DNA from 4 places in the Arthrobacter sp. 3Tela_A genome. Region 4 is predicted to be linked to each of the others. Evidence: riboswitches for the same ligand, from Rfam matches in the RefSeq annotation. Region 4 holds a riboswitch; each other region holds the start of a gene.
What was found. Region 4 has a riboswitch for S-adenosylmethionine ahead of TVC13_RS14720 (methionine ABC transporter ATP-binding protein). Riboswitches for the same ligand answer to the same signal wherever they lie in the genome.
Positions count from the first base shown of each region.

Region 1 (7,311 bases), on a different contig from region 4:
GCCCGTGCCTGTCTGGTGCCCATGGTGAGTTGCCGTGCCAGGCGACGGAGGTCATCCTTTTCCAAGGCAGGCAGTTTCTGCACGTGGTCAATCCGGAGCACATGGTCCATGGCGGGTACGGCCTGTTCGAACGGCAAGTATGCGGCCATGTCGATGACAGTCTGGGCCCGGGACGTGACCGGTATGCCGTCCACAGCCGTTACGGGTTCAAGCAGACGGCGATCTGCCCAGCGCAGATCACCCCGGGAGCGTCCATGCGCCGGGCCGGATGCCAGCATCATGACCTTGGAGTGGGCGCCGATAGTCGGCAGGCGCCACATGACGGCAGCTGACTGCTGAATCAGAATCCTCCCGGGTGTGTGGTCGCCTGCCACCGCTGCGAGCCGGACACGATCACGCTCCCAGAGCGCGAGTTTCTGCCACTGCTCCGCAGGAACGTATATGCCGCGTCTCAGGCGAACCAGCTCACCGGCAGCGCACTTGCGGGCCAGATCCCGGCGGCTCGTTCCATCTAAGTCGGCCTGCGCTGAGAGCAGGAAAGTGATCGGCATGGACTAACTCTGCCGATTGGGGAGCCGTTCGGTAGGTCAGTACGCCGGCTTGTGGAAAACGACTGCCGGCACAGCAACTGTGAACAGTGCCTGGGGAAATGACACGCCGAGTTCCCAAGCTGTGATTCTGAGTGGCTGCCCGGCCGACGGCCGGATTGAACCGGCCTGGCATGAATTGAAAACCCTCCATTTGGGGTCTCTCCTGCCAGCTCGGGACTTTCCTGCCACGGCGCCGCGGAGGGTAGTCCCAAACCGGCAGGGATGTCTCGAAGTGCAGGGAAACGGCCGTAGACGGGTGTCCCAAGCGGCAGGGATGTCTCGAAGTGCAGGAATCCGGAGAAGAGATCTCCCGCCAAACGGAAATCGCTCCGGTTCGGGGAACACGCAGTTCCCCAAACCGGAGCGATTGTCACAAACCGGAGCGAATCCAGCAGAACTAGATCTCGACGAGACCCTTCTCGGTGGCAAAGGTGACAGACATGATGCCCGGCGTGCCCTTGGGGGAGACCCAGGTGACATCCACGGACTCCAGCGGCTTCTCAACCGGCATGCCCAGCCACTCGGTCACCCGCGCGGCCGAACCGGCGATGGTGAGCGACTGCAGCGAGACGGTGCCTTCGAAGGCGCGGGAGGGGTGGAGGTCTGCCTTGTCTTCATCCCAGCGCAGCATGTAGGGGACCTGCGGGTCGGCGATCAGGCCGTTGATGCCAATCTGGCGCCAGGTGAGTTCCTGTCCGTCGGGGAACTTGCGGTTGCCGGGAACGGAGGAGCGGCCAAGGCGTTCTTCGAAGGGAGCAAGGTCCTCAACGGCGACGCACCAGCCCATCCAGCCGCCGCCGGCTTCGGAGCGCGCGCGGACGGCCTGCCCAAATGGGGCCTTGTCCGACGCGGGGTGGTTCAGTACTTCAACAACCTCTACATACTGGTGGTTGGCCAGCGGGAGGATCATGTTGCGGGTACCAAAACGGGGATGGACTCCGCCCTTGACGAAGTCGGTTCCCAGGGCAGCGGCAATGCGTTCCGTAGTGGCCAGCAGGCCGTCGGATTCGCAGGCATATGAGACGTGATCCAGGCGCATGCGAACATCTTGGCACGTTGTGACCTATGTCTCGACTAAGGCAAGCCTAAGCGGCGTAATCAGCAGATTTTCACGCTGCGTCATATGGGTTGCGCAACTGCTGAGGGGTTGGTTCTATAGGTACAGGTCATGAGTGCCAGCAGATAGCCCCGGCTTGCTGGCCGGCAACCCTCCAACCGCGGTGGGGTGCCCCGGGTGAAGACCTGGCCGTACGCAAACAGGCGTGCCGGCAAGCGCGGGCCACACGTGTCGCTCCGGTGTATTCCGGACCCGACCCTGTGGGGCCCCTGGTCATAAAGGGAGCACAATGTCTGCCAACTGGTCCTTCGAAACCCGCCAGATCCATGCAGGTCAGGAGCCCGACGCCGTAACCGGCGCCCGCGCCCTGCCGATCTACCAAACCTCGTCCTTCGTTTTCCCCAGCGCCGAAGCCGCAGCGAACCGGTTCGCGCTGGCCGAACTGGAGCCCATCTACACCCGGATCGGCAACCCCACCCAGGAAGCGGTCGAGAACCGGATCGCGTCCCTGGAAGGCGGCCTCGGAGCCCTGCTGCTCGCCTCGGGCCAGGCCGCCGAAACCTACGCCATCCTGAACCTCGCCCAAGCCGGGGACCACATTGTGGCCAGCCCCAGCCTCTACGGGGGAACCTACAACCTCTTCAAGCACACGCTGAAGAAGTTCGGAATCGACGTCAGCTTCGTCGCGGACCCGGACAACCTGGACCAGTGGCGGGAAGCGGTCCGGCCCAACACCAAGGCCTTCTTCGGCGAAGTGGTTTCCAACCCCCGCCAGGATGTCCTGGACATCGAGGGGATCTCCGCCGTCGCCCATGAAGCAGGCATCCCGCTGATCGTGGACAACACCCTGTCCACCCCGTACCTGATCCGGCCCATCGAATGGGGCGCTGACATTGTGGTGCATTCGGCCACCAAATACCTCGGCGGTCACGGCACCGTAATTGCCGGCGTGATTGTGGACTCGGGCAACTTCGACTTCGGCGCCGATCCGGAAAAGTTCCCCGGCTTCAACACCCCGGACGAGAGCTACAACGGGCTGGTTTACGCCCGCGACCTGGGCGCCAACGGAGTCCTTGGCGCCAACCTCGCCTACATCCTCAAGGCACGGGTGCAGCTGCTCCGCGACCTGGGCTCCGCGCTCTCCCCGTTCAACGCTTTCCTCCTCGCCCAGGGGCTTGAGACCCTGAGCCTGCGCGTGGAGCGGCACGTTGAAAACGCCGTCGCCGTGGCGCGCTGGCTGGAAGCGCACGACGACGTCATTTCGGTTGCGTACGCAGGGCTGGAGTCGAGCCCGTGGTACGAACGGGGCCGCAAGTACGGCCCGCGCGGAACCGGGGCGATCGTGTCCTTCGAGATCGAAGGCGGCGTGGAAGCGGGCAAGCGCTTCGTGGACGGCCTTGAGCTGCACTCCCATGTGGCGAACGTGGGCGACGTGCGCTCGCTGGTCATCCATCCGGCGTCGACGACGCACAGCCAGCTCGGTGCTGAGGCCCAGGCAGCAGCCGGCGTCAGCCCGGGCCTGGTCCGCCTGTCCGTGGGCCTGGAGCATATCGACGACATCATCGCGGACCTCGACGCCGGTTTCCGCGCCGCCAAGGGAGCATGAAGCACAGCGTGACAACCTATCCTCCTGCACCGCAGCACCCTGTCCGTGTACTGGACGGGGTGCTGCAGTATGCCTCGATCGGTGACCTGGCCCTGGAGACCGGCGGCGTCCTTCCGGACGTGGTGCTGGGCTACGAAACCTGGGGCGTGCTGAACGACGAGGCGTCCAACGCCGTCCTCATTCCGCACGCACTCACCGGCAGCACCCACGTGGCCCAGGGCTGCACGGACGAACCCGGCTGGTGGGACGGCCTGGTGGGACCCGGCCGGACCATCGACACCAACAGGTTCTTTGTGGTCTCGATCAACATGGTTGGCGGCTGCTACGGCTCCACCGGTCCGGCATCGGCAGACCCGGACGGGCTGCCCTGGGGATCCCGGTTCCCGTTTGTCACCATTCGGGATTCCGTGCACGCCGAGGCCCGGCTCGCAGACCAGCTGGGCATCCGCCGCTGGCACACCGTGCTGGGCGGCTCCCTAGGCGGCGCCCGGGCCCTGGAGTGGGCCGTGACTGAACCCGACCGGGTGGCCCGGTGTGTGGTCATTGCGGCGACGGCGGCAAGCACAGGTGAGCAGATCGCTTTCGCGCAGGCGCAGGTGGCGGCCATCCGGCTGGATCCGGACTACAACGGCGGCGACTACTACAACGGCCGTGCCCCGCTGGCCGGGCTGGGCCTGGCCCGCCGGATCGCGCACATCACCTACCGGTCCGAGGCGGAACTGCAGTACCGGTTTGGCCGGACACCGCAGCCGGGGGAGGACCCGCTTGGCGCGGCGCTTCCGGCTGAGCGCGGCCGGTACCAGGTGGAGAGCTACCTGGACCACCAGGGCCGGAAACTCGCGGACCGCTTCGATGCCAACAGCTACGTCATCCTCACCGAGGCGCTCATGAGCCATGACATCACCCGTGGGCGAGGGAGCCTGGCCGAGGCGCTCGCAGACACCCAGGCACAGTTCCTGGTCGCCGCGGTGGACTCGGACCGGCTGTATTTCCCGGAACAGTCGTACGAGCTGGCCGCAGCGCTGCCCGGCGAGAACCGCGTGCACCTGATTAGCGCTCCCATTGGCCACGACGGTTTCCTCACCGATGTGCTCCAGCTTCAGGATGTTCTCCGGCAGGACTTCTTCGCCTAGGTACTGCGCGGCACCATGGGGGCATGCGCAGCTCACCGCACGGGCAACCGCCTCCGGCCGAACCAAGACGCCGCCGCGGCATCGGTTTCCTCAGGACCGCCTGCGTCCTTGGCCTGCTCCATGCTGCCTTCAGCCTGTATTGGGCGCTGGGCGGGCAGTGGCTGCTGGCCACGGTAGGCAGCTTCGCCGTGCAGGCGGGGCAGGAGTCCCCGGCAGAGGCCGCTGCGGTGCTGGGCGCCGCCGCACTGCTCAAGGCCGCTGCCGCGGTTCTTCCGCTGGCCGCTGCCTACGGCAGGTTTCCGTTTCCCCGGCTTATCCGTGTACTCAGCTGGGCAGGCGGTGCCGGATTGTGCCTCTGGGGTGCGCTCAACACTGCGGCAGCATCAGCGGTGCTGGCAGGCTGGATTCCCGCCGGCCCGGATGCCGATGTTGAAGGGCTGAAAGGCCACGCCTGGCTGTGGGATCCACTGTTCCTCGCCTGGGGCGCCGCGCTCCTGACCTACCTGTGGCTTTCGCGGCGCAGGCCGGAACAACGGATCCAAACCAAGCCGGCCCCCAACTAGTCCTGGCTGAGCGGCCCGGTCCCTGCCGCTTCGGAGGATCCCTGCGGCATCCGCTTGCCGAAATACGGTCCGGCATCCGGCCGTTTGGGCGAAATGCCGTCGCCGGAGGAACGCCGGCGGACCCGCCGCATTACCCACGGCATGAGGTATTCCCGGGCCCAGAAGAGGTCTTCGGAGCGTGCCGTCCGCCAGTTCTTGGGCGGCAATTCCTTGACCCGGGCCGGTTCGAGCGTGTGGGGCACTCCGAGGGTCTCGAGCACCATGGCCGCGATGCTCTGGTGTCCCATCGGGGAAAAGTGCAGCCGGTCCGGGGCCCACATCTGCTGGTTGCTCAGTTCCCGCAGCGCCCACATGTCTGCGATGACGGCGTCGTGCCGCATGGCAACGGTGCGCAGGTTCTCGTTGTAGATGGCTACCCGCCCGCGCACGCTGCCCAGGACCGGGGTGGCCCCGATGTCCGGACCGGTGAAGAGCACTACGGTGGCACCGGTTTCCCGCAGTTTCGCGATGGTGGCGTCCATGGTCTCGGCCAGCCGGTCGGGGTCGCCGCCGGGGCGGATGACGTCATTGCCACCGGCGCAGATGGTTACCAGATCCGGCTTCAGGTCGATGGCCGGCTGTACCTGCTCCGCAACAATCTGGTTCAGCAGCCGGCCGCGGATGGCCAGGTTTGCATAGGCGAAGTCAGGATGCCCGGCGGCGAGTTCCTCGGCCAGCCGGTCAGCCCAGCCGCGGTTCCCGCCGGGACTCTCAGGGCTTGGATCGCCTATCCCTTCGGTGAATGAATCGCCGATGGCGACGTACCGGTTAAACGGGTGGTTCGGGTGGGCCTGCGTCGGCAGGGGGTCCGGCATCGGGTCAGACTGGGTGGGCGTTGCGGGGTGCTGCGTTGATTCGGTCACCTGACCATGATTGCCCTTGGCGGCTGGCTACGCGACCGTAGGTTGAAGGCGGTGCATGCCAGAATGGGTTTTATGACTGAAAACTCTCCCTGGAACCCTGTTGTGCTCTTCTCCAAGCCGGAGGAAGAGCGTGCCGGAACGCCGCTGCTGGTGCTCTTCCACGGCTACCTGGCCAACGAGGAAGACCTCATGGGACTGGCCCAGTACCTGCCGCAGGAGTTCACCATCGCGTCGGTGCGTGCTCCGCAGGCGCTGGGTCCGGGCTACACCTGGTTCCCGCTGATGCATGAACCGGAGTATTCAGTGGACCGGGTCGTGTCCGCCGTCCAGGACGTTTCGGACTGGCTGGACGGCATCAAGGAGCAGCATTCCAGCGTGAGCCTGCTCGGCTTCTCCATGGGCATGGCCGTGGCCAGCACCTTGCTGCGCCACCGGCCCGAGGAGTTTGCCGCCGTCGTCGGGCTCTCGGGTTTTGTGGTGCCCGCGGAGGGCAGCGGCTTCTTCCACGACGAGGAGCTGGCAGCCCTGAAGGTGCCGTTCTTCTGGGGGCGGGACCAGGCCGATCCGGTGATCGACGCCGAGCGGATCGAATACACCCACGCCTGGCTGAACGGCCACACCAAGATGACCAAGGTGCTTTACGCCGGCATGGGGCACAGCATCAACATGCAGGAACTGGGACACGTGCGGGAATTCCTCACCCACACCGTCCTCGGCGCCCGGTAGGGCTTAGCTGCCGGAGACGATCCGCACGGCCTGGCTGTTTACCTCGATGGTGTCTCCGGCGTGCAGCTGCCGGCCGCGGCGCTCTTCGATTTCGCCGTTGACCTTCACCAGGCCGTTTTCGATAAGTTCCTTGGCCTCAATGCCGTCTTCGGCAAGGCTGGCAAGTTTCAGTGCCTGGCCAAGGCGGATCATGTCGTCACGGATGGGCAGGTCCTGGGGATCGGTTGAGCTCATGACCCTATTCTGCCGGAGAAAACGCACGACGCCGGTACGGGGCCGGTTGCCGCAGGTTACGGATCCCCGGCGCGGGGCAGGGGAGACGCGGGCAGCCGGAGTAGTGTGAAACGGTGCCACAGCCTGCCCGCATCCCCGCCGCCGTCGGACTTCCACTTGCCTTGGCCGCAGGGATGGCGATTCCTGCCCAGTCCCGCGTCAACGGGGAACTTGGTGCCGCGCTCGATGATTCCCTCGCTGCCGCCCTGGTGAGCTTCGGCGTCGGGCTGGCAGTGATGATCCTTGTAACCGCAGTGCTGCCGCGCGGGCGCGCCGGTTTCGGGCAGATTCTGCCCGCCCTGCGGGAGAAGCGCTTTCCGCGGATCTACATCCTGGCCGGTGTCATCGGTGCCTGGTTCGTCCTTACGCAGACCCTGACGATCGCCGTCCTGGGCGTTGCCGTCTTCACGGTCGCCACCGTGGCCGGGCAAACCCTGACCGGACTGGTGGTAGACCGGATG
Region 1 covers NZ_JAXIOM010000070.1:10,359-17,669, reverse strand. The annotation lists gene TVC13_RS16120 (hypothetical protein) at 1-551, opposite strand, end outside; gene TVC13_RS16115 (VOC family protein) at 988-1,629, opposite strand; SAM riboswitch class IV at 1,755-1,871, shown strand; gene TVC13_RS16110 (bifunctional o-acetylhomoserine/o-acetylserine sulfhydrylase) at 1,937-3,253, shown strand; gene metX (homoserine O-acetyltransferase MetX) at 3,250-4,386, shown strand; gene TVC13_RS16100 (DUF3995 domain-containing protein) at 4,410-4,949, shown strand; gene TVC13_RS16095 (SGNH/GDSL hydrolase family protein) at 4,946-5,803, opposite strand; gene TVC13_RS16090 (alpha/beta hydrolase) at 5,924-6,577, shown strand; gene TVC13_RS16085 (RNA-binding S4 domain-containing protein) at 6,581-6,811, opposite strand; gene TVC13_RS16080 (DMT family transporter) at 6,925-7,311, shown strand, end outside.
Region 1: linked by a shared signal. The riboswitch ahead of TVC13_RS16110 (bifunctional o-acetylhomoserine/o-acetylserine sulfhydrylase) and the one ahead of TVC13_RS14720 (methionine ABC transporter ATP-binding protein) in region 4 are both predicted to bind S-adenosylmethionine.

Region 2 (7,311 bases), on a different contig from region 4:
CCGGCTGGCCGCAGCTGCAGCGCAGGCCGATAACTGACCGGACGGTCGGTAATGAATCCAGCCTACATGAGAGTGCCGTGCGGCACATCACCTGGGAGTGTGCCGGTCCTCAACATTTCGCCTGCGGGTGCCGCTGCGCCGCCTTCGTGTTCCGCCGTGGAAGCACGGCCGTTAGCGTGGTCCGCTACGCAGCACTGCACTGCGGACCACGACGGCGGAAGGCAAGGACATGTTCCGGTTGCGCAAATGGGGACGGGCAGCGGCGCTGTTGTCCGCAGGATGTCTCCTCACGGCAGGATCTCTGGTGCTGCCTGCGGCCGGTGCCGCGGCGGACGCTACCCCATGGACCGCTGCGGGTGCCGGTGCCGACCGGGACCGCGGCCACCACGGACCCCACAAGGGATGGGACCGCGGGCCGAAATGGTCCGTTGATTACGTAGCCCTCGGCGACTCCTATGCAGCCGGCTTCGGCGGCGGCGCAGTACTCGATGCCTGCGGGCGGACAGCCGAGGGCTACCCGGCCCTGTTGGATGCCCTGCGCAAGGTTGAGCTGGATGCCAACGTGACCTGCGGCGGCGCCACGGCGGCCAGCACTCCTCCGCCGGCCCCCGCGGGTCCGGTAGACCTGCCGGAGCAAATCGCAGCACTTCAGGCTGCAGGCAGCATCGACCGGAACACCGACCTGGTGACGCTGACCATCGGCGGCAATGATGTCCGCTTCACGGACGTCGTAGCGGCCTGCGCCGGCACTGAGCTTCCGGCGACCTGCGCTCCCGCTCTCGCGGCGGCGCAGGCGTACGCCGAAACGACGCTGGCTCCACAGATGCGCCAGTCGCTGGAGCAGCTGCGTGCCCTGGCTCCGCGAGCGGAGCTGGTGCTGGTGGGGTACCCGCACCTCTTCGACGAGGCCGGAGTTCCGGGACTGCTCTCCGCCGAGGCAGCCGGGCTGTTCAATGCGGGCACTGATGCGCTGAACGCCGTCCTGGCCGCGCAGCTGCCGGATCGCCGGTCCACGTATGTGGACGTGGTGGATGAGTTCGCCGGGCACGGCGTCGGCTCCGCCGATCCGTGGATCATCTTTGGCCAGGCCGCCCAGGCCAACCTGCATCCCAACGCCACGGGGTACCGGGAGGGTTACCTCGCGGCCATCACTGCGGACGTCGACCTCCCGGGCAAGGGGCATCACTGCCGCGGCCGCAGCTGAGTTCAACCCGGACCACCCGTCGAGAGGCCAGTTGCGGTTCCTTTCGCGGCTGAAAAGAGCCGCAACTGCCCTCTCGATGGGTGTACCGGTGTCCCTGGTGCCTGCTAACGTAATCAGTGCTTCACGAGACATGGCCTCCGCACCTTCCCGGTACGGAAAAGCTCCGACTGGCCATGCACCAACCCCAATGTTCGGCGGGTGGTTCGGATGACGAAGCGGCCCGCGTCCAACCGGAGCGGGCAAGGACACTCCCACGAAGGACACGCTGTGATTCCCTCCAGTGACCCGCGCTGCACGGCTTTCTACCCCGGCCACAAGATCCATTGGATCCACGGCGGCCGCCTCATGAGGTACGACGACTGGATCGACGTCGAGGTCCACGCCGACCCGGAACTGGACCTCATCTATCTGGTCCTCGACGGCGAGCAGCAGCTTATGTGGCACCATGATGTTCCCTTGGTCGCAGAGGCCCTTGCTGCCACCCCCGGGCAGCCGCAGTGGTGCACCCGGTACTCCTCCCTGATGGTCCCCGGCGCCTATGAGGGCCGGAACCGGAGCTCTTTTTTCTACTTAGCCACTCCTGAGAGGGTGGTGCCCTGCCGCGGCCGGGTTCCGCGGAATGACGTGACCATGCAGGACCACGGGTCCGCTTAGCTCCTCGCCCCATCGAGATGGCAGAAACTGCCCGTATGAGCGCCCGCTGTATCGTGCAGTTTCTGTCATCTCGGTGAGGAGCCGAGCATCCGGGAGCGGAGCCGGGCGAGGGTTTCCTCCCCGGTTCCGGCCCGGCGCAGGTAGGCAGCGGCGTCGAATTCCTGCAGGAAACCCAGCAGCTCACCCTCCGCGGCATCGGCGCGGGCCGCCAGTTCGGCGTCGTCCAGCGGGCGCTCCCGCGGCTGCTGCTGGGTTCGGTGCCAGTCATTGATGCCGGTCAGGGCAGCACGGTAGTCGGCGGCGATGTCCGCCGGCCGCACGCCGGCCACGCCAAGCAGCAGCGCCGTCACCAGCCCGGTGCGGTCGCGCCCGGCTGAGCAGTGCAGTACGACGCCGCCGGGCGGCGCATCAGCGACGGCACGGGCAATTGCCGCGAACTTTTCCGGCCAGCGGCGCAAATTCTCGGCGTAGAACCGCGGTGAGCTCATGTAGGGGCCGGTCAGTGCCGTGAAGTCCGGATCGTCGGGTTCCTGGGTGGGAAGGTTCAGGAACCGGATGCCGCGGACTGCCGACGGCGGCACCACCGGGTCGGTGTCCCTCCGGCCGGTCTCCGCCGCGTTGCGCAGGTCAATCACCGTGCGGACACCGGCATCGTATGCCTGCTGCCAACCGCGGGCGGTGAGCCATTCGGAGCGGCCCATCCGGTAGAGCCGGCTGGGCTGGATGCGCCCGTTGCCCGCAGGAACTCCACCCAGGTCCCGCGCATTGGCGGCACCTTCCCAGTCGACGTTGCGGTTCGGCGGGTTCCCCATGCTCCCAGCGTAGGCGGAACTGCAGGGTGCGCGCCCTCGAAGAGCCGTCCGGAAGCAATACTTGACTCTGACACTGTGGAAGGCAGGAGAACTGGATCATGTTATCCATTGGAGCGTTCGCGCAGATCGGTCAGGTCACCCACCGCATGCTGCGGCACTGGGACACCGCCGGCCTGCTCGTGCCCGCCCACGTGGATGAGTTCAGCGGCTACCGCTCCTACGATCCGTCCCAGCTTGAACGGCTGCACCGGATTGTGGCCCTGCGTTCCCTGGGCTTCGGCCTGGACGATATTTCCGCGATGCTCGCGTCCGGGGTGGGCTCGGGCCGGATCGCTGACCTGCTGCGCCTGCGGCGGGCAGAGGTCGCGGAAGAGGCGAGGGTAGCGGCTGCACGGCTCATCGACGTCGAGCGCAGGCTCCACCTCATTGAAAAGGAAAATGCCATGTCCCAGATCGAGATCATTGAAAAGCCACTTCCTGCCATTCGGCTCGCTGCCCGCAGCGCCGTGGTGGCCGAACAGCCCGAGGTCCCGGGCGTCGTCGGGCCTCTCTTCGACAGTGTTGCCGCAATCCTGGTCCCTGCCGGCGTGCCCGGCGGTGTGCCGGTAGCGGAGTACGACATGGGCGAGGACGGTCTGCGGATCACCGCCGGGTTCGCGCACTCGGGTCCGGTGCCCGACGGCGCGGAGGCAGCTGACCTGCCCGCGGTTCCGGCTGCGGTCTGCGGCGTTCACCTTGGCTCGATGGAGCACATCGGCGAGAGCTGGCAGGCGGTGCATGCCGAGATCATCGCCCGCGGTTTCACCCTCTCAGGCCCGTGCCGTGAGGTGTATCTGCGGTCAGAGTCCAAGGACCAGGCAGATTGGGTGACTGAGCTGCAGCAGCCCGTCGCCCGGGCATAGGCGGAGCCTGGAACCAGAGAGGCAGCAAATGGAGCAGGCCCAGGTGCGGTTGTGGTGGCTCCCCGTGGGCGCGGGCGGGCACGTGGTGATCCACACCAGCCGGTGGTGGGAGCTCTGGCGCTCCGTCCGCGAACACCGCCGCCCTCAGCCGCTGTTTCATGCAGCCCTGGAAGTAACCGCCGGGACCCGCTGCACGATTGAGATGACGCCGGCGTGGGGCCAGGGCTCCGGACCGCGGGGAGTGGTGGCAACCGGGTCCGTAGGCGCGCAGCGTCTCGGGGCACTGAAGCTCTTCCGCTATGAGGTCCGCTGCTGGCAGGACGGTGTGATTCCGGACCTCGCCTACGCTCCGGAACCTCCGGTGCTGTTCGAGATGGCTGGCTCGGAAGCATCCGCGCTGCTGGCCCGGGTGCCGCAGGTGCCCCGCCTGGTCTGGGGTGCGAAGATGCCCGGCGGCGACATGTGGAATTCGAATTCCCTGATCTCCTGGTTGCTTCAAACCTCAGGCATCGATGCCGCGGCGCTGTATCCGCCGCGCGGAGGACGGGCTCCCGGATGGCGTGCAGGGATCGATGCCGCGCGCTGACTGATCTGTACCTGGGGCCGGTCGGCGCACCGTGCCCGCCCGCCCTGGCGGCAGGAAATTACCGGTCACGGCGGAAAACACTCAGTGAAGGATGCGGCCGCAGCGGTGTTCCGGCTGCGCTCGGTGTTCATGCAGCTGGGTCGGATTGGGCCGGCGTCCTGTGCTGCAATAACGTCGCTTAGCCCGGCTCTGCGAAATCCAGTGGCGCAATAACGTCGCTTCAAACCGGCGAGGGCAGCGTTATTGCGACACAGGACGCAGCAACCGTACCCAGAGCAGCGTTATTGCGACACAGGACGCGGGACAGGCCAGGCAAAACGACCCAGAATCAGCTCCGCCCCGCTCCCGGTCCGGCCCGCAAGGCCCGGGCCACAAGTCCGCAGCATTAACGGCAGCAAGCCCGCATGCTCCCTCAAGAGGCGAAGCATGCGGGCTTGCTGCCGAGCTCAGCGGCGCAAGAACTAGCTCCAGTCGAAGAAACCCTTGCCGGACTTGCGGCCGAGTTCACCGCGGGCAACCTTGTCCCGCAGGATCTGCGGCGGCTCGAAGCGCGGGCCGAGGGTGGAGGCGAGGTACTCCGCGATGCCCAGGCGCACGTCCAGTCCCACGATGTCCGTGGTCTTCAGCGGGCCTGTCGGGTGCTTGTAGCCCAGAACCATGGCGGCGTCGATGTCTTCGGCAGAGGCCACACCCTCCTCAACCATGCGCATGGCCTCGAGAGCAATCGCCACCCCGAGGCGGGAGCTGGCGAAACCGGGAGCGTCGTTGACGACGACGGGCGTCTTGGCGAGGTCTGCCACCCAGGTCCGGGCGGCGGACGCGAGTTCCTCTGAGGTCTGCTTGCCCAGCACCACCTCGATCAGGGTGGAAGCCGGAACGGGGTTGAAGAAGTGCAGGCCGCAGAACCGCTCCGGACGCTGCAGCTTTTCCGCCAGCTCCGAAACAGACAGTGAGGAGGTGTTCGACGCGAGCCAGGCATCGGCGTCGAGCTGTTCCTCCACAGCCGTCAGCGCGGTGGCCTTCAGCGAAAAGTCTTCCGGAACTGCCTCGACGACCAGGCCGGAGCCGGCGAAGTCTGCATAATCGGTGGAGACGCTAAGCCGGGCCACCAGGGCATCGAGGGTCTCATCCGTGGTGCCGCGCTCAACGCTCTTGGCGAGATTGGAGGCAACGCGCTCGTAGGCTGCACTGGCGGCCTGCTCGTCACGCTCGACGACGACGACGGAGGCACCGGCCGTGCAGAAGGCGTGGGCGATGCCCGCACCCATGCGGCCGCCGCCGAGAACACCAACCTTGGAGGGAACTGTCATTTCTTTTTCTTCCTTTCCAGGAATGCCTGCATACGGTCGAACTTCGCCTCGGACTCGAAGAGGATGCCCTGGGCGAGGGTGTCGATCACGGGGTGCGCCTCGGCGGGCGCAGCGAAGACGGACTTGGTGATGCGTACGGCCAGCGGATCCTGCTTGGCGATCCGGTCGGCCAGGGCGTTGGCGGCTGCCAGCAGTTCCTCTGGCTCGTGGATTTCGGTGACCAGGCGGGCAGCCAGGGCTTCCTCGGCGTTCAGGATCCGGCCGGCAAGGAGGATTTCCTTGGCCAGCGGTTCCCCGACGAGTTCCTTCAGGCGCCAGGTGGCTCCGGCTGCGGCCATGATGCCCAGCGAGGTTTCCGGGTTGCCGATCTTCACCGACGGGGTACTGATGCGGAAATCGGCGGCGAAGGCCAGCTCCGCTCCCCCGCCCAGCGCGAAGCCGTCCAGCGCGGCGATGACCGGCATGGGCAGCTTGGCGATGCGGTGGAAGATCGTCGAGTTGATCCCGCGCAGGGCGTCCTCGCGGCGGCGTTCACGCAGCTGCGCGATGTCCGCGCCGGAAGCGAAAATGCCGTCGGTGCCGGAGAGGATCAGGATCTTCGGGTTGTTCTCGAGTTCAGTGCAGAGGGCATGCAGCTCGTCGACCATGGCCTGGTCGATGGCGTTGCGGACCTCGGGCCGGTTCAGGACCGCTGAGATGCGGTCTTCCCCGATGGTGACCTTGAGCGTGGTGAAGTGCGCGGAGACTTCCGCGAAGTCCGGCACTACACGGCCTCGATCAACATGGCGGTGCCCTGGCCGACGCCGACGCACATGGTCGCGATGCCGTGCGAGGCGCCTTCGCGTTCCATGCGGCCCAGCAGGGTGATGGCGATGCGGGAGCCGGAGGAGCCCAGCGGGTGGCCTAGGGCGATGGCGCCGCCGTCGTTGTTCACGATTCCCTCGTCAACGCCGAGGCGGCGGATGCAGGCCAGGGACTGGGTGGCGAAGGCTTCGTTGAGCTCGAAGGCACCAACCTGGTCCAGGTTGATGCCGCTGCGCTGCAGGACCTTCTGCGTGGCCGGAACCGGACCGATGCCCATGATTTCCGGCGGGACGCCGGCGGAGGCGCCGTCGACGATCCGGGCGCGGGCGGTGAGGCCGTATTCCTTGATAGCGCGCTCGGAGGCGATGATGATCGCCGAGGCGCCGTCGTTCAATGAGCTGGCGTTGCCTGCGGTGACGATTCCGCCGGGCTTCACCACGGGACGCAGCTTGGAGAGGACTTCCAGGGTGGTGCCTTCGCGGGGCCCTTCATCGGTGTCAACAACGGTGTCGCCCTTGCGGCCCTTGATGGTGACGGGAACGATTTCGTCCTTGAAGCGTCCGGCGGCGATGGCAGCCAGGGCCTTTTCGTGCGAGCGGACGGCGAACGCGTCGGCGTCTTCGCGGGAAATGCTGTCCGTGGAAGCCAGTTCCTCGGCCGTTTCAGGCATGGAGTACGTCATCTTGCCGCCGCGGGAGAGGTCTCCGGAGACGAAGCGTTCGTTGGCGAAGCGCCAGCCGATCGAGGTGTCGAAGGTGTCTCCGGGCTTGGCGAACGCCTTGGTCGGCTTCTCGGTAACCCAGGGGGCGCGGCTCATCGATTCCGTGCCGCCGGCGATGACGATGTCCGCGGCGCCTGCCTTGATCATGTGCGAGGCCATGATGATCGCGGACAGGCCGGAGGCACAGAGGCGGTTCACGGTGATGCCCGGAACGGTGTCCGGGAAACCTGCCAGCAGTGCGGCCATACGGGCTACGTTGCGGTTTTCTTCGCCTGCACCGTTGGCATTGCCGAGGATGACTTCGTCTACGACGGCGGG
Region 2 covers NZ_JAXIOM010000003.1:71,231-78,541, reverse strand. The annotation lists gene TVC13_RS02015 (SGNH/GDSL hydrolase family protein) at 305-1,204, shown strand; SAM riboswitch class IV at 1,324-1,456, shown strand; gene TVC13_RS02010 (hypothetical protein) at 1,472-1,858, shown strand; gene TVC13_RS02005 (tyrosine-protein phosphatase) at 1,924-2,670, opposite strand; gene TVC13_RS02000 (MerR family transcriptional regulator) at 2,769-3,572, shown strand; gene TVC13_RS01995 (hypothetical protein) at 3,601-4,158, shown strand; gene TVC13_RS01990 (3-hydroxyacyl-CoA dehydrogenase family protein) at 4,620-5,468, opposite strand; gene TVC13_RS01985 (enoyl-CoA hydratase/isomerase family protein) at 5,465-6,232, opposite strand; gene TVC13_RS01980 (thiolase family protein) at 6,232-7,311, opposite strand, start outside.
Region 2: linked by a shared signal. The riboswitch ahead of TVC13_RS02010 (hypothetical protein) and the one ahead of TVC13_RS14720 (methionine ABC transporter ATP-binding protein) in region 4 are both predicted to bind S-adenosylmethionine.

Region 3 (7,311 bases), on a different contig from region 4:
ACCGAAGGAGAAGTTGCCGGCCATCTGGAAGAAGGTGCCGTGCCGGGCCGTCTTGCCGACCTCTTCAATGTCAGCGGTGCGGATGCACTTCTGGACGCTGGTGGCGCGGCTGTACGGCGGGGTCTCACGCGCGGTCAGGTAGGGAATGAAGGGCACCATGCCCGCAACGGTGAACAGCAGCGACGGGTCGTTGCTGACGAGCGACGCGGAGGGAACGACCGTGTGGCCCTTCCTGCTGAAGAAATCCAGCCAGCGGCGTGCGATCTCGTGGGACTTCATGGTGTTTCTTACCCTTCTGGTAAATCAATTCCGCGCAGGTCAGTGCGGGGTGGGGAATGTCAGCGGCGGGCTGAGGACATGGTCTGGGCCACCGTGTCCGTGGTGTCCAGGCCCAGGGCGGAACGGAGTTCGCCTTCACGCTGGGTCATGGCGTCACGGAAGGCGTCAGTGAAATCGTGCAGGGCGTCGGCGGCAGTGCCGACGGCGCGGTTCAGGCCGGCCGGGCCGAGGCTCTCCTTGGCGTCAGAGATGCGCCGGACTGCGATCACGCCGATGGTGATGCCGATCGACATCCAAAAGACACGCTTAATCATGTGCTGCTCCTGTAGTGGACTGCATGGCGGCGGAAGGCCCTAGCGGCTGCGGCGGCCGCGCCCGGCGGGGCGGCGGGAGGTCAGTGCGGTGCGGACTCCGTAAGTGAAGGCGGAGACCTTGATCAGCGGCGAACCGACGGTGGCGGCGATCAGGGACGTCAGCGCGGAAACGTTGGCCGACGCGTCGGAGACGTTCGAGGAAATGCCGTCAACCTTCTGCAGCTGCAGGTTCGTGGTGGAAACCGTGGTGGTGACCTCGTCGATCAGCGGGGTGGTTTCATCACTGAGGGTCTTGATCGATCCGCGAAGCTCATCGAAGACCTTCCCAAGCTTGAGGAGCGGGACGGCCAGCAGCGCAACCAGCACGGCAAAAACCCCGGCTGCGATCAGACCGGCAATATCTCCACCTGACATGGTTCTCCTTGGGTTGTTTTCGAAGAGTTTCCGCTATGTACCTTACCCATTGACGGGACAGGACACTTACTTGGCGGCGGCGCGTTCCCCCGTTCAGGGCCTGCGCACGGCCGCCGGGAAACGAAACAGCCCCCGGGCCGGGGCCGCGGGCTGTTCCATTTCGCCATACCTCCCGCAAAAGCGGGAAGAGAGTCGAATTAGCGTGCGTAGTATTCCACCACGAGCTGCTCTTCGCAGGTCACGGGGATTTCCGAGCGCTTCGGGCGGCGAACCAGGCGAGCCTGCAGCTTGTCCAGGGAGACATCCAGGTAACCCGGAACAGCGGGCAGGACGTCGCGGTGGGCGCCGGCAGCGGCAACCTGGAACGGCGTCATGGTCTCGCTGCGCTGGTGCACATGGATGAGCTGGCCTTCGGACACGCGGAAGGACGGGCGGTCCACGCGGGCGCCGTCAACCATGATGTGGCGGTGCACAACAAGCTGGCGGGCCTGGGCGATCGTCCGGGCGAAGCCGGCACGCAGCACGAGGGCGTCAAGACGCATCTCGAGAAGCTCGATCAGGTTTTCACCGGTCAGACCGGCGGTGCGGCGGGCTTCTTCGAAGACACGGGTCATCTGTGCTTCGCGTATGCCGTACTGTGCGCGCAGGCGCTGCTTTTCGCGCAGGCGGACTGCGTAGTCGCTGTCCTGCTTGCGGCGTGCGCGGCCGTGCTCACCCGGGGGGTAAGGCCGGCGCTCGAAGTACTTTGCTGCCTTGGGGGTCAAAGCAATGCCGAGGGCGCGCGAAGCGCGAGCCTGACGGCGTGCACGTGTTGAATTAGCCACGTTCACCTTTCACTGTTTTGGCGGTTTTGCCGCACGCACCGGGAAAACCCGCCGTGCACGGCTAATACGTAGTCACTGGCCTCCATTAGGGAGAGCTCCGGCCAACCGCTGCCTTCTGCTGCAACGCAGTTACCGGACACAGTTCCACCGCATCCGGAAGTGAATCCGGTCGGTTGGTGGGATTGTCCGGCAGTGCGCTTGCCAGTCAACCATCAATCCTAGCATGCACCCGGACTTGTGGCGGGCCTGGTGGCAGGCCCGCCGGACGGGCTGGATGGCGCGGTGGCCGCTACTGGCCGCTACTGGCCCGCTACTGACCGCGGATGATTCCGCGCAGGCGTTCCAGCCGGGCTGAAATGTCCCGTTCGGCGCCGTTGGCCGTGGGTTTGTAGTAGTCCTTGCCCACCAGGTCATCCGGCGCATACTGCTGTTTCGCCACCCCATGCGGCTCATCATGCGAATAGATGTAGCCCTTGCCGTGGCCCAGCTGCTTGGCCCCGGGATAGTGGGCGTCGCGCAGATGCGGCGGTATGCCCTTGCCGTACCCGGCCCGGACGTCCGCCGTCGCGGCACCAATCGCCTTGTACGCGGCGTTCGACTTGGGGGCGGTGGCTATGTGCACCACAGCTTCGGCCAGGATGAGCCGGCCCTCCGGCATGCCGATCAACTGCACGGCCTGGGCCGCGGCGACGGCGGTCTGCAGCGCCGTCGGGTCCGCCATCCCCACGTCTTCCGCGGCGGAGATCATCAGCCGGCGGGAGATGAACCGCGGGTCCTCCCCCGCTTCCAGCATCTTGGCCAGGTAGTGCAGGGCGGCGTCGACGTCGGAACCGCGCAGGGACTTGATGAAGGCGCTGGTGACGTCATAGTGCTGGTCCCCTGCCCGGTCATAGCGCAGCGCTGCAACGTCGAGGGCCTGCTCCGCATGTGCAAGTTCGACCGCGGGCACGGTAACGTCAGGGTCCCGTTCCGAGTAGGCAACGCCGGCGGCGGCTTCCAATGCGGTCAGCCCGCGGCGGGCGTCCCCTGCGGCGAGGCGCACCAGGTGCTCCAGCGCCTCTTCACTGAGTTGAACCCGGCCCGCCAGGCCCCGCTCATCCTCGACGGCGCGGACCAGCAGTCCGGCGATGTCCTCCTCGGTGAGGGGCTTGAGCGTCAGCAGCAGGGAACGGGAGAGCAGCGGGGAGACCACGGAGAAAGACGGATTCTCCGTAGTGGCGGCGATCAGGACAACCCAGCGGTTTTCAACACCAGGCAGCAGGGCGTCCTGCTGGGCCTTGTTAAACCGGTGGATCTCGTCCAGGAACAGAACGGTGGTGATGCCGTGCAGATCCCGGGCGGTCAGCGCCTCGTCCATGACCCGGCGGACGTCCTTGACGCCGGAGGTGATCGCGGACAGTTCCACGAACTTACGGCCGGGCCCGCGGGCTACAACGTGCGCCAGTGTTGTTTTGCCGGTGCCCGGAGGACCCCACAGCATCACGGACGAAGGGCCGGCCGGGCCTCCCTGAGGTGCTTCGGCGAGGGTCCGCAGCGGGGAGCCGGGCGCCAGCAGGTGCTGCTGGCCCACTACCTCGTCCAGAGTGCGCGGGCGCATCCGCACCGCAAGCGGGCTGCGCGGGCGCTGCCGGGCGTCGCCCTCTGCCGCGGCGCCGTCGTCGTCCTGCTGGTCCTGATCCTCACCGCTGTTGAACAAGTCATTCACGGTTCAAGGCTACCCGTGCCATCGAGATGACACTTACGGCTCCTTTCAGCGCTGAAAAGAGCCGTAAGTGTCATCTCGATGGGCATGATGCACTAGATGGACTGTTAGAGGGAAACGGAGCCGTCGATGCAGGTGACGGACTCGCCGCCAACCCAGATCCGGCCTTCGCGGGTGAACACCCGGACCAGGCCGGAACGGTGGACGGCGGTGCCCTGGGTGACCGTGTAGCGCTCCTCGGCAATTCCATCGCCGATCAGCCACTGGGCGAGTCCGGCATTAAGGCTTCCGGTGACCGGATCCTCGGAGACTCCGAGTCCGGGGGCGAAGGCGCGGACCTCGAAGTCAGTCTCCGCTGACTCCGGCTGCGGGCCAATTACTCCCACCCGCAGGTCGCCGATTGCGGCATGGTCCGGCCGCAGTGAGAGGACCGTCTCAGCGTCCGGCAGCAGAAGTCCCAGCCAGCCCGGTCCGTTGTCCACCCACTGGTGGCCGCGGACCTGGTCCGGCGTGAGCCCGAGCGCGGCCGTCACACGGGCCAGTGTCCCCTCCTCCACAGGCCCGGTGCGGATCAGCCGAGGTGCTGCAAAGGCGGCCAGGCCTGCGTTGACCCGGAGCGGCACCAGCCCAATTCCGCACTCCTGAACCACTAGACCCGGCTTCATCGGCGTATTTCCGGCCTCGGTCCACGCGTGGCACGTTCCCAGGGTGGGGTGCCCGGCGAACGGGATTTCGCCGCCCGGGGTGAAAATCCGCACCCGGTAGTCGGCCTCGTCCTGCGTCGCCGGGAGGATAAAGGTGGTCTCGGAGAGGTTCGTCCAGCGGGCGAACTGCAGCATGGCCTCGTCGTCGAGGTCTTCCCCGTCCAGGACCACGGCCAGCGGGTTGCCCTGGTACGGCTTGCTGCCGAAAACGTCTACCTGTTTGAACCAGCGTTGTCTCATGCGGACACTGTAATAGCTGGCCGCACGTGCGCGGCAAAGCGTGCCGATGGTGTCCGCTAGGCTCTGCGCATGAGAAACGGAGCGGGCTCCCGCAAACCCGTTGCAGCAGCTGCGGCCGCACTGGGCGGTTCAGCTGAGCTGGTGGACTTCCTGATCCCGCTGTGGGCAGGGATTGAGCTCGGCCTCTGCAGCGCAGCCATTGGGATGCTCATCGCTGTGGAGTTGACCGTCTCGGTGGCAGCGCGGCCCCTGGCCGGCCGGCTGGCCGACACGTTCACCCGGACCCGCGTCGCAGCAGCGGGCGCGTTCCTCTACGCCCTCAGCTGCCTCGGTTACGCTATGGCTGGCTCCTGGCCCTGGGCAGTGGCAGCGGCGGCTGTGGGCGGTATTGGCGGTGCGCTCTTCTGGATAGCCGTCCGTGCCGTCGCCGCCGAGTCTCTGGACACCGATTCGGGTTCCCTGGCCGGGCTGCTTTCCTCTGAGTCCTTCGGGTCCTGGTTCTTTTGGATCCCGGCTATGGTGCTGCTGCCGACCATCGGATTCTTCGGCGTCTTCATTGCGCTGGCCGTTGTCTGCCTGGCGGCCGCCCTCTGGCTGCTGCTGGTCCGCAGCGCGCCGCCCCGGGTCCAGGACGATCCGCGCGGCAGGGCGAAAGGCTCCGGCCTGGGACCGCTCCTTTTCCTGGCCGGTTTGACGGCAGTGGCCGAGGCCGGTGTGGGACTGCTGCTCCTGCTGCATCTGCAGAACGCAGTCGGTCTGGAGGTCTACCAGATCGCACTTGTCTACCTGCCCGGCGGCATTGCGCTGACGGTTCTCCCCCGGGTGCTGCACCGGTTCACCGAGCGGCGCGGGCGCCGGACAGGTTACATCGCGGCGTCGACTGCCTCGGCCGTGGCCGCAGTCGGCCTGGCATTCACTCCGTCTCCGCTGCTCATCGCTGCGCTGTGGGTACTAACGTGTGCTTCCTGGGCGCTGTTGATTCCGATGCATGGAGCGGTAGTGGCTGAGGCCGGCGATCACCGGCTCGGCCGCGGAATGGCACTCCTGAGCAACGCGGGACTGATCGGTGCCGCCGCAGGGTCCCTGCTGGCAGGCTTCCTTTACGACGGCGCTCCCTGGCTCCTCTCCTGCCTGGTGCTGGGCGCTGTCATCCTCAGCGGGGCCGCGCTGGGTCCCATGGTCCTGCACCGGATGGGTGTTCGGGACAGGCCGGACAATCCAGCCGTGGCGCCTGACCCCGTGGAAACAGGAAACAGGCCGGCAGCCGGTTAGGTACCCCGTTACGAAGTGTTGCCCTGCATGGCCGGAATGTGACGGTCGTTTGCCCCGGGACACCCCGGCTCCTAGATTGGTAGCCAGAATCAAGAGTTCCAGCCACAGGCCCTGGCCGGCTGGACGGCAACCCTCTCGCCGTAGCGGGGTGCTCCAGGTGACGATTCGGCCGTTCCGGTGGATCTCCCGGTCCGGCAAGTACAGCGTCAGCCTCCACGGTTCCGCACCGCAGGCTGCGCCTCAGGCAGAGGAATCTCCATGGCACTTGAAACTGATCTCCAGCCGAATGCACTGCGTCAGGCCTTTGGGCGTTTTCCGTCCGGAATCGCAGCGCTCTGCGCCGAAGTGGATGGTGCACCGCAGGGAATCGTGGCCTCTTCCTTCACCGTCGGAGTCTCGATGGATCCGCCCCTGGTGATGTTCGCGGTGCAAAACACCTCCCGCACCTGGCCGCTGCTTCGTACGGCAGGCCGGATCGGTGTATCCATCCTGGGCACAGGGCACGACGGCGTCTGCCGCCAGATCGCTTCCCGCGACGGTGACCGCTTTGCCGGGCTGAGCCTGCACGAAGCCGACACCGGTGCCCTGTTCCTGGACGAGGCCGCCCTCTGGCTCGAAACCTCGGTTGAGAACGAGATTCCGGCCGGGGACCACGCCGTCGTTCTGCTTCGCGTGCACGGCTACTCCACCCACGACGGCGCACATGAGCCGCTGGTCTTCCACGGGTCGGCGTTTAGGAATCTCGCGGTACCCGCGTTCGTCTGAGTCGCCCGCCCTCGCAAAACGCTCCGTTTTGGGAAATCGCTCCGCCGCGCCGCGGAGCAAACAGCACAAACCGGAGCAGCTTGGGGCAACCCATGCCTATCGGATCCACCCGGGCGACTCACTAAGCTCAAATAGTGACTCCCGAAACTCCCGTATCTGCCCGCCCGTTTGCCCAGGTTGATGTGTTCAGCCCCGAACCCTTCGGCGGCAACCCGCTCGCCGTCGTCCTTGAATCCTCCGGACTCAGTACCGCCCGGATGCAGCGATTCGCGAACTGGACCAATCTGTCCGAGACCACCTTCCTGCTGCCCCCGGACGATTCGCAGGCCGACTACCGGGTCCGGATTTTCACCCCCACTGAGGAACTGCCGTTCGCCGGGCATCCCACCCTGGGCTCTGCCCAGGCCTGGCTGGAAGCCGGAGGAAAACCCCGGCAGGAGGGCATCCTCGTCCAGGAATCCGCTGCCGGCCTGGTGCGGATCAAAACGGACGACGGCGGCCGGCTGGCTTTTGCGGCTCCGGCGCTGACGCGGTCGGGACCTGTTGCCGAGGAGGTGCTGGACCGCGTTGCGGCAGGCCTGGGACTCTCCCGGCAGGCGCTGCGGGACGCTGCCTGGCTGGTCAACGGCCCTGAATGGATCGGCGTGCTGCTGGACTCGGCAGCGGAGGTGCTGGCCATCCGTCCCAACTACCCGGCCATGGCCGGCTTGGCTGTCGGCGTCATCGGCCCGCACCCCGACGGCGAGTCCACCGGGTTTGAGGTGCGCACGTTCATCTCCGATGACCTCCCCTGTGAG
Region 3 covers NZ_JAXIOM010000090.1:2,548-9,858, forward strand. The annotation lists gene alaS (alanine--tRNA ligase) at 1-279, opposite strand, end outside; gene TVC13_RS17470 (hypothetical protein) at 339-593, opposite strand; gene TVC13_RS17475 (DUF948 domain-containing protein) at 633-1,007, opposite strand; gene rpsD (30S ribosomal protein S4) at 1,205-1,831, opposite strand; gene TVC13_RS17485 (replication-associated recombination protein A) at 2,142-3,536, opposite strand; gene TVC13_RS17490 (PhzF family phenazine biosynthesis protein) at 3,641-4,477, opposite strand; gene TVC13_RS17495 (MFS transporter) at 4,547-5,749, shown strand; SAM riboswitch class IV at 5,837-5,956, shown strand; gene TVC13_RS17500 (flavin reductase family protein) at 6,008-6,514, shown strand; gene TVC13_RS17505 (PhzF family phenazine biosynthesis protein) at 6,649-7,311, shown strand, end outside.
Region 3: linked by a shared signal. The riboswitch ahead of TVC13_RS17500 (flavin reductase family protein) and the one ahead of TVC13_RS14720 (methionine ABC transporter ATP-binding protein) in region 4 are both predicted to bind S-adenosylmethionine.

Region 4 (7,311 bases):
CCGGAATCGCCGGCTTTGTGGCCAAGGGCATCTCGCTGGTGATCCTGGGCGGACTGGTGATAGCCGCAGCCGTGACGGCAGACCCGGAGAAATCCACCGGGCTCGACGGCGCCCTGCGCGCCCTGCATGAGGCCCCGCTGGGCTGGCTGGTACTGGGCGCCGTCGGCGTGGGACTGGTACTTTACGGGCTCTACATGGCCCTGATCAGGGCCCGGTTCGGCAAGCTCTAGGCCTGCCACCAGGAGTCGAGTTCCTCCAGCGGATCCGCATCCCACGGAGTGGGCAGCACGCCGCCCATGTAGCCGGCGAACCATTCCCGGACCTCCGGCGACTGGTAGGCCTCCTGCAATACGCGTGCCTTCTCGGTCTCGGCGAACTCCGCGGTTCCCGCAACCACGCAGCGGAACGGAATCTGGTCTGCTTCCGCCTCGAAGGCCAGCGCGACATCCGGGGACAGCCCGATCTCCGCGGCGAGCCGCACGAACAGCACCCCGGCGTCCACGTCCGGCAGCGTCTTGGAGAGGGACTGCTGGTCCACTTCCACGAACTCGAAGTTCTTCGGGTTGGCCGTGATGCTCTCCTGCGACGTGTGGATGACCCCCACACCGTCCTTGAGTTCCAGCAGCCCTGCATCGCGCAGCAGCACCAGTCCGCGTCCGTTGTTGGCGGGGTCCACCGGCAGCGCGATCCGCGCGCCGTCGGGCAGATCCTGCAGGGACTTCCACCGCTCGGACCAGATTCCGGCCGGAGATCCGTAGACGTAGAACAGCGGCTGCACTTCCAGTTTCTGGTCCACGTTGAACTGCTGCAGGTAGGCACCATGCTGGAAGTAGTTGGCGTCGAATTCGCCGTTGGAGACTGCCAGGTTCGGCTGGATGATGTCCGTGACGTAGGTGGCCTCCAGCGTCCACCCCTTGGCCTTGAGCAGCTCGGCCGCGATCTTGGTGGGCTCCTGGTAGGGAGCGGATTCGGTGGCGATGATCTTGATGGTCTTGTCCCCGCTGGCAGCTGCACCGCCGGTCAAGCCGCAGCCGGTGGCGGCGGTCAGCGAGGCAGCACCTGCACCGGCGAGGGCGAGTTTGAGGAAGTTCCTGCGTTCCATGGGTGTTCCTTAGAAAAGTGGAGTGAATTAGCGGTAGGCGGAGGGAACCGGCTCGGTCCCGTTGAGGAAGAACCGGCCGAGTTCGTTGTATTTCCAGGCAACGGGGTCGTGCAGGGTGTGGGTGCGGACGTCCCGCCAGTACCTGTCGAACCCGTATTTGCTTCCGGCCGCACGGGCACCGGTGACGTCGAAGATCCGCGCGGTGACATCCAGGGACACCTCGTGCGCAGTGATCTTCGCGGCCGCGATCTGCTCCGCCACCCCTGCGCGGTCCGCAGCGGTAAGCGACTCCCCGGCGTCGAACGCCCACTGCAGGGCGGTGGTGGCCTGGTCGACGACGGCGGCAAGCGCCTGGACTTTCGCGGCGAAGGACCCGTAGTGGTTCTGGATAAACGGATCGTCCGACGCCGATGCCACCTCCGCGTGGAACCACGGCCGAGCGGAGCCCAGGGTGTAGTCCCGGGCTGTCAGCACGGCTCCTTCCGCGGCGGCGAGGTAGGCGTGGGCGAACAGCAGCTGGAATGCCGGAGTGGTGAGCACCTGGTGCGGGCTGCGTTCGCCGTCGTGTGCTCCCAGGTTGGTGATCACTGCCGTGTCCGGAACAAACACGTCCCGGAACTCGATGGTGTTGGTGGCGGTGAGGCGCGAGCCCAGGACGTCCCAGTCGTCGTGGCGGATGACGCCGTCGGAAGCCGTGTCGATAATCAGCGCCAGCCGGTCGCCGCCTTCGAGCACGGCCCGGCCGTAGATCCGGTCCGCCACCCGGCTGCCGGTGGAGAACGGCTTTTTGCCGGTGACCAGGTATCCGCCGGCGGTGCGGACGGCGGTGGCCTGCGGCCCCTGGGGTGTGCCGGTGGAGGACCAGAGCCACTGCTGTACGAGGCACTCGTCCGCCAGTTCCTGCCCGCGCTCCTCATCCAGGTCAATGTAGGGGAAGGCCTGGAAGATGTAGTGGTAGCCCAGCAGCTGGCCGATCGAGTTGTCCGCCCGGGCCACCCGCTGCACGATTTCGAAGGCGGTGCTCCAGTCGATTCCGGTGCCGCCGAAGCGGGCGGGGATCGTCAGGGGCAGCAGCCCGGACCGGCGGAGGATTTCAACTTCAGTGAACGGGGGCTTGTTGGCGGCGTCGCGTTCCAGCGCATCCGCACCAAGGATCGCAGCGACGTCGTCGGCCACGGCGAACCAGCGGGCCGCGTCCGGGGCGGGGCTGTAGCCGTAGCGGGTGAGCAGACTGGCGGTCATCGGGTAGCTCCTGGGATGGCAAGGGTGTTGTCGGGGGTGAACGCACCGCGGAACCGCGCGGCCCGGTGGCGTTCGTTCAGCAGCGGGCCGGTGCCGAAAAGCTTTTCGCGCAGCGTTCCGGGGGCGTATTCGCCCTGCGCCAGGCCGCGGCGGCGCAGTTCCGGCAGCACACCGTCGATGAAGTCGGTGTAGGAGCCGGGCAGGATGGCGTTGATGATGTTGATGCCGTCCACGCCGGCGTCCTGCCAGCGTTCAAGCTCATCGGCAATTTGCTCCGGGGTGCCGGTTATCTGCTGCGCTTCGGTGCGGTACCGGGCGACGTCAGCCAGGGTCGGGTTCCCGCCGGGGGTGGAGTCGATGATGGCCTGCAGCACGCCGCGGCCGCCTTCGGTCTGCACTTCGCCCAGCGGGGTGTCCAAGTCCAGTCCGCCGAGGTCGATGCCCAGACCGCCGCCGATGTGCGCGATCACGGCGTCGAGGTCCAGGTACTCGTCCAGCTCCGCCTTTTTGCGCTGCGCTTCGGCTTCCGTTCCGCCCACCACAAAGGACAGACCGGTAAATACCTTGACGTCCCCGGGCAGCCGCCCGGCGTCCACGGCACGTGCCCGGACCCCGGCGGCGACCTTCGCTGCATGGGCGGGGTTGGGCGCAAAAATGAAGGTAGCTTCGGCGTTGGCTGCGGCAAACTGCTGCCCGCGGCCGGAGCTGCCGGCCTGGAAGAGCAAGGGGGTGCGCTGCGGGGAGGGTGAACTCAGGTGCGGTCCGTCGATCGAGTACCGCTCGCCGCGGTGGTGGATCTTGTGGACCTTGTCCGGGTCCGCGTGCAGACCGCTGGTCTTGTCCTGGACCAGCGCGCCATCATCCCAGGATCCTTCCCAGAGCTTGTACACCGCGTCGGTGTATTCATCCGCCCAGTCATACCGGCGGTCGTGCTCGGTGAGGCCGTCGCTGCCGAAGTTGCGGTGCGCGTTCTCCAGCACGGAGGTGACGATGTTCCAGCCGGCCCGGCCGCCGGAGAGGTGGTCCAGAGTGGACATCTGCCGCGCGAACTGGAAGGGATGGCTCTGCACCACGGACGACGTCGCCGCCAGGCCGATGTCCCTGGTGGCGCCGGACAGTGCCGCGAGCAGCAGCAGCGGATCATTGGCCGGCACCTGCAGGCCGCGGCGCACGTGGGAGGCCCATCCGCCGTCGTGGTTGCCGTACAGGCCCACGACGTCGGCGAAGAACAGGGCGTCGAACTTCGCGTCTTCGAGCTGCCGGGCAAGGTCTGTCCAGAAGGACAGCTCGTTGAAGCGGTGCTGCCCGGCATCGGGGTGGCGCCATTGGCCGCCGCGGATGTGGCTGGTGGTGTTCATCAGGAAGGCGTTCAGCAGAAGGCGCGGACGCCCGCCGGGAAAACGGGTACTAAGAATGCTCATGGAAGTAACTTTCGATAGGAGCGGGAAGGCTAGAGGCGCTTGTCGGCGCGGCGGGAGAGCCAGGAGCCGCCCAGCTGCACGGCCTGGACCAGCAGGACCATCAGCACAATCGCGGTGAGCATCAGCCCGGTTTCATAGCGGTAGTAGCCGTAGCGGATGGCGAAGTCGCCGATTCCGCCGCCGCCCACCAGCCCCGCCATCGCGGAGTAGGAGATGAAGCTGACGGTCATGATCGTGACCGAGCTGATCAGTGCCGGACGCGCTTCGACCAGCAGCACGTCCCGCACGATCTGGCCGCGGGTTGCTCCCATGGAGCGGGCGGCTTCCACCACGCCGCCGCCCAACGCGGTGATGTTCTGCTCCACGAACCGGGCAAAGTACGGAATGGCGTTAATGGTCAGCGGCACGATCACAGCTGCGGTGCCGATGGTTGTTCCCACCACGAAGCGGGTGAACGGGATGATCGCGATCAGCAGGATCAGGAACGGAAAGGAACGCACCAGGTTCACCAGTGAGTCCAGGACGCGGTGCAGCCGCGGTTTGTGCCCCAGCCCGTCCGGCCCAAGGGAGTAGAGCAGCACACCCAGCGGGGTGCCGATCAGCACCGCCAGCGGAATCGCGACCAGCAGCATGGTGCCGGTCTGCCCCAGTGCGGCGAGCAGTTCCGGCCAGACTTCGGCAATTCGCTCAAGCAACGCGGGCTCCTTCCCGGCGGGCAGCCCGGTCCAGGGTGATTTCGTCGGAGATCAGGTACCGGCCGATCGCGGTGGCCGGGGTGAAACCGGGGCGGGCCAGTTCCGCGAGCGCGAACTGTTCCACCACCCGGCCTTCCTCCATGACGGCGACATTGTCCGCAATCGCCTTGATGACGTTCATTTCATGGGTGACCACCACGATCGTGATCCCGAACCGCGCGTTGACGTCGCTGAGGTACTGCAGCACGGAGGCAGTGGTCCTCGGATCGACGGCGGAGGTCGGTTCGTCGCACAGCAGCACCTTGGGCCGCGTGGCCAGGGCACGGGCAATGGCAACACGCTGCTTCTGCCCGCCGGAGAGCTTGGCCGGATAGGTGCCCGCTTTCTCCGAGAGGTCGACGACGGCGAGCGCCTCCAGTGCGCGGGTGCGGCGTTCGGCGGCGTTCTTCACGCCGGCGAACTTCAGCGAGAGTTCAACGTTCTGCGCGGCGGTGCGGTTGTTCAGCAGGTTGAAGTGCTGGAAGATCATCCCGATCTCATGCCGGGCCGCACGAAGCTCGGCATCACCCAACCCGGTCAGGTCCGTTCCATCCACCAGCACGCGGCCGGAAGTTGGGCGTTCCAGCAGGTTGATGTTGCGCAGCAGCGTGGATTTTCCGGCACCGGAGAACCCGATAATGCCCTGGATGCTGCCCTTGGGAATTTCAAGGCTGACGCTGTCCACTGCCGTGAAAGCCGATTCACCGCCTCCAAAGACGGTGGAGACGTTCTCAATACGGATCATGCTGTCCTCCTGCGGTCTATGCCCGGGAAGAGGTGCACGCCGCTTCGCCCGCCCGGCGCCCGTGCAGCGGGGCACGGGAGCAGCGGACCGTCTAAGAGCAGGTGCTTCTCCATCGGTCCTGGCGGTAGCACCCTTCTTCGGCGGGTATGCCCGCGGAAGGGGGTTGCTGCGGCGTCACGGAGCCAGGTCTCTCAGCCGCTCTGGATGGTTACGCCACTATCTAAACCGGCTGCACCCGGTCAGGGCCAGAAGATTTCTCCGTGCGGCCCTATGCGTCGGTTCGTAACGCCACCGGCGTCACAATCCGTATTGTTACGCACCGTTGTTACGCACCCGCTGAGAACTCTCCCTGGGTCCACGCCATTCATTCACCGGGCCGTTCGCGGCGCGGGAGCACAGAATTCCGGGCAGATCCGGGAGGATGGGAACGTGACCCTTCCGGAACGCCCTGCCCTGTCTTCCTCGCTCGGGGCTGGCGAGTTCCGCCGGTGGTACTGGCTGAAGGATGAGCTGCAGGCGTTTGCCCGGGCGCAGCAGATTCCGGCCACGGGGTCCAAGGAACAGCTGGCCGAACGGGTTGCGGCCTACCTGGCGGGCAAGCCGCTTCCGGCGCCGGCTGCGAAGCCCCGGCGCTCCCGGCAACGGCTCGTTCCGCCGCTGACTATCCATACGGTGATTCCGGCGGGACATCCCTGCAGCCAGGTGCTGCGGGAGTTCTTCGTCAACGCGCTGGGGCCTGGTTTCCGGTTCGATGCCCCCATGCGCGAGTTCTTCGCCGCCAATGACGGGACGGCTACCCTGGCTGCGGCGCTGGATCACTGGCACGCCACCCGTGCCGCGGCAGCCGCTCCGATTGGCCCGCAGTTCGAGCTCAACCGCTTCGCCCGGGACTGGCATGCCGCACATCCCGGCGGCACCCGGGACCAGATGCTCTCTGCCTGGAAGGTCCACCGATCCCTCCCTGCGGACCGGCGGGGGTAGCCCAGGTTCTTTAGCGGCTGCCCATGGCAGCCAGCTCCTCCCGGATGCTTTCCGGTTCTTCGTCCAGGGGCATGTTTGGATCGTCCTGCACTCCGTCCAGCGTGCCCGGAGGGTCGGCCTGGAGCGGTGCGAAGAAGGCATCGAAGTCAGTGACCGGCTCTCCGTCCCCGGCGATGAGTTCAAGGGTCTTGCCGAGGGCGTCGTCGGAACTCAAGGCGTGCACCAGCACTTCGGCAATCTGGGTGCGGGCAATCCCGCCGTCCGCAGGCGTGCCGGTCCGCCGGCGGTCTCCCTGCAGGGCGATTTCCCGGCCCTGGCCGGGTTCGTTGTAGTCGAACCATCCGGGCCGGACGATGGTGTACGGCAGTCCGCTGGCCCGGAGCAGACGCTCGGAGCGCCGTTTCCAGTCCACCAGGGTTCCGAACGCGGTCCGGTTCGTCAGTCCGATCGCCGTCATCAGCACTATCCGGACCCGGCGTCCGTTCAGGGCCAGCAGGACGTTGCGCACGCCGTCGTAATCCACGGCCTGCGGGTCCTCACCGCCGTTGGCACCGTGCGTGAAAATGATCGCGTCAACCCCGCTGACCGCGCCTTCGAGGGTCTCGGGGCGGGTGAGATCCCCTTCCACCACTTCTGCCCCGGGCGGCAGCACATCCGCCGCCTTGCGCGGGTTGCGGGCCAGGGCCCGGACGGCGAACCCCTCCCGTACGGCTTCCTGCACCACCAGCCGGCCGATTCCTCCGGTCGCGCCCACCACTAGGACAGTGCTCATGCCGGCCTCCTGGCCTTTTTAGAGTCCGAACCGCCCGGCCTCGATGACCGGGCAGGTGTCCATAACGACGTCGAGGCCTGCGTCCGCGGCCCGCTGCGCCGCCGCCTCATCCACCACACCCAGCTGCAGCCAGACGGCTTTGGCGCCAATTTCGATGGCCTGGTCCACGATGCTGCCTACCTTGGCGGAGTTCACGAAGCAGTCCACTACGTCCACCTGGCCGGGGATCTCGGCCAGCCGGGTGTAGCCCTGGTTGCCGTGCACTGACTCGCCGGAGAGATTCACGGGAACGATGTCCATGCCCAGGGAATCCT
Region 4 covers NZ_JAXIOM010000057.1:1,367-8,677, forward strand. The annotation lists gene TVC13_RS14695 (DUF1206 domain-containing protein) at 1-230, shown strand, start outside; gene TVC13_RS14700 (MetQ/NlpA family ABC transporter substrate-binding protein) at 227-1,102, opposite strand; gene TVC13_RS14705 (acyl-CoA dehydrogenase family protein) at 1,130-2,344, opposite strand; gene TVC13_RS14710 (LLM class flavin-dependent oxidoreductase) at 2,341-3,765, opposite strand; gene TVC13_RS14715 (methionine ABC transporter permease) at 3,795-4,460, opposite strand; gene TVC13_RS14720 (methionine ABC transporter ATP-binding protein) at 4,453-5,244, opposite strand; SAM riboswitch class I at 5,351-5,455, opposite strand; gene TVC13_RS14725 (hypothetical protein) at 5,674-6,225, shown strand; gene TVC13_RS14730 (SDR family oxidoreductase) at 6,236-6,997, opposite strand; gene TVC13_RS14735 (CoA-binding protein) at 7,016-7,311, opposite strand, start outside.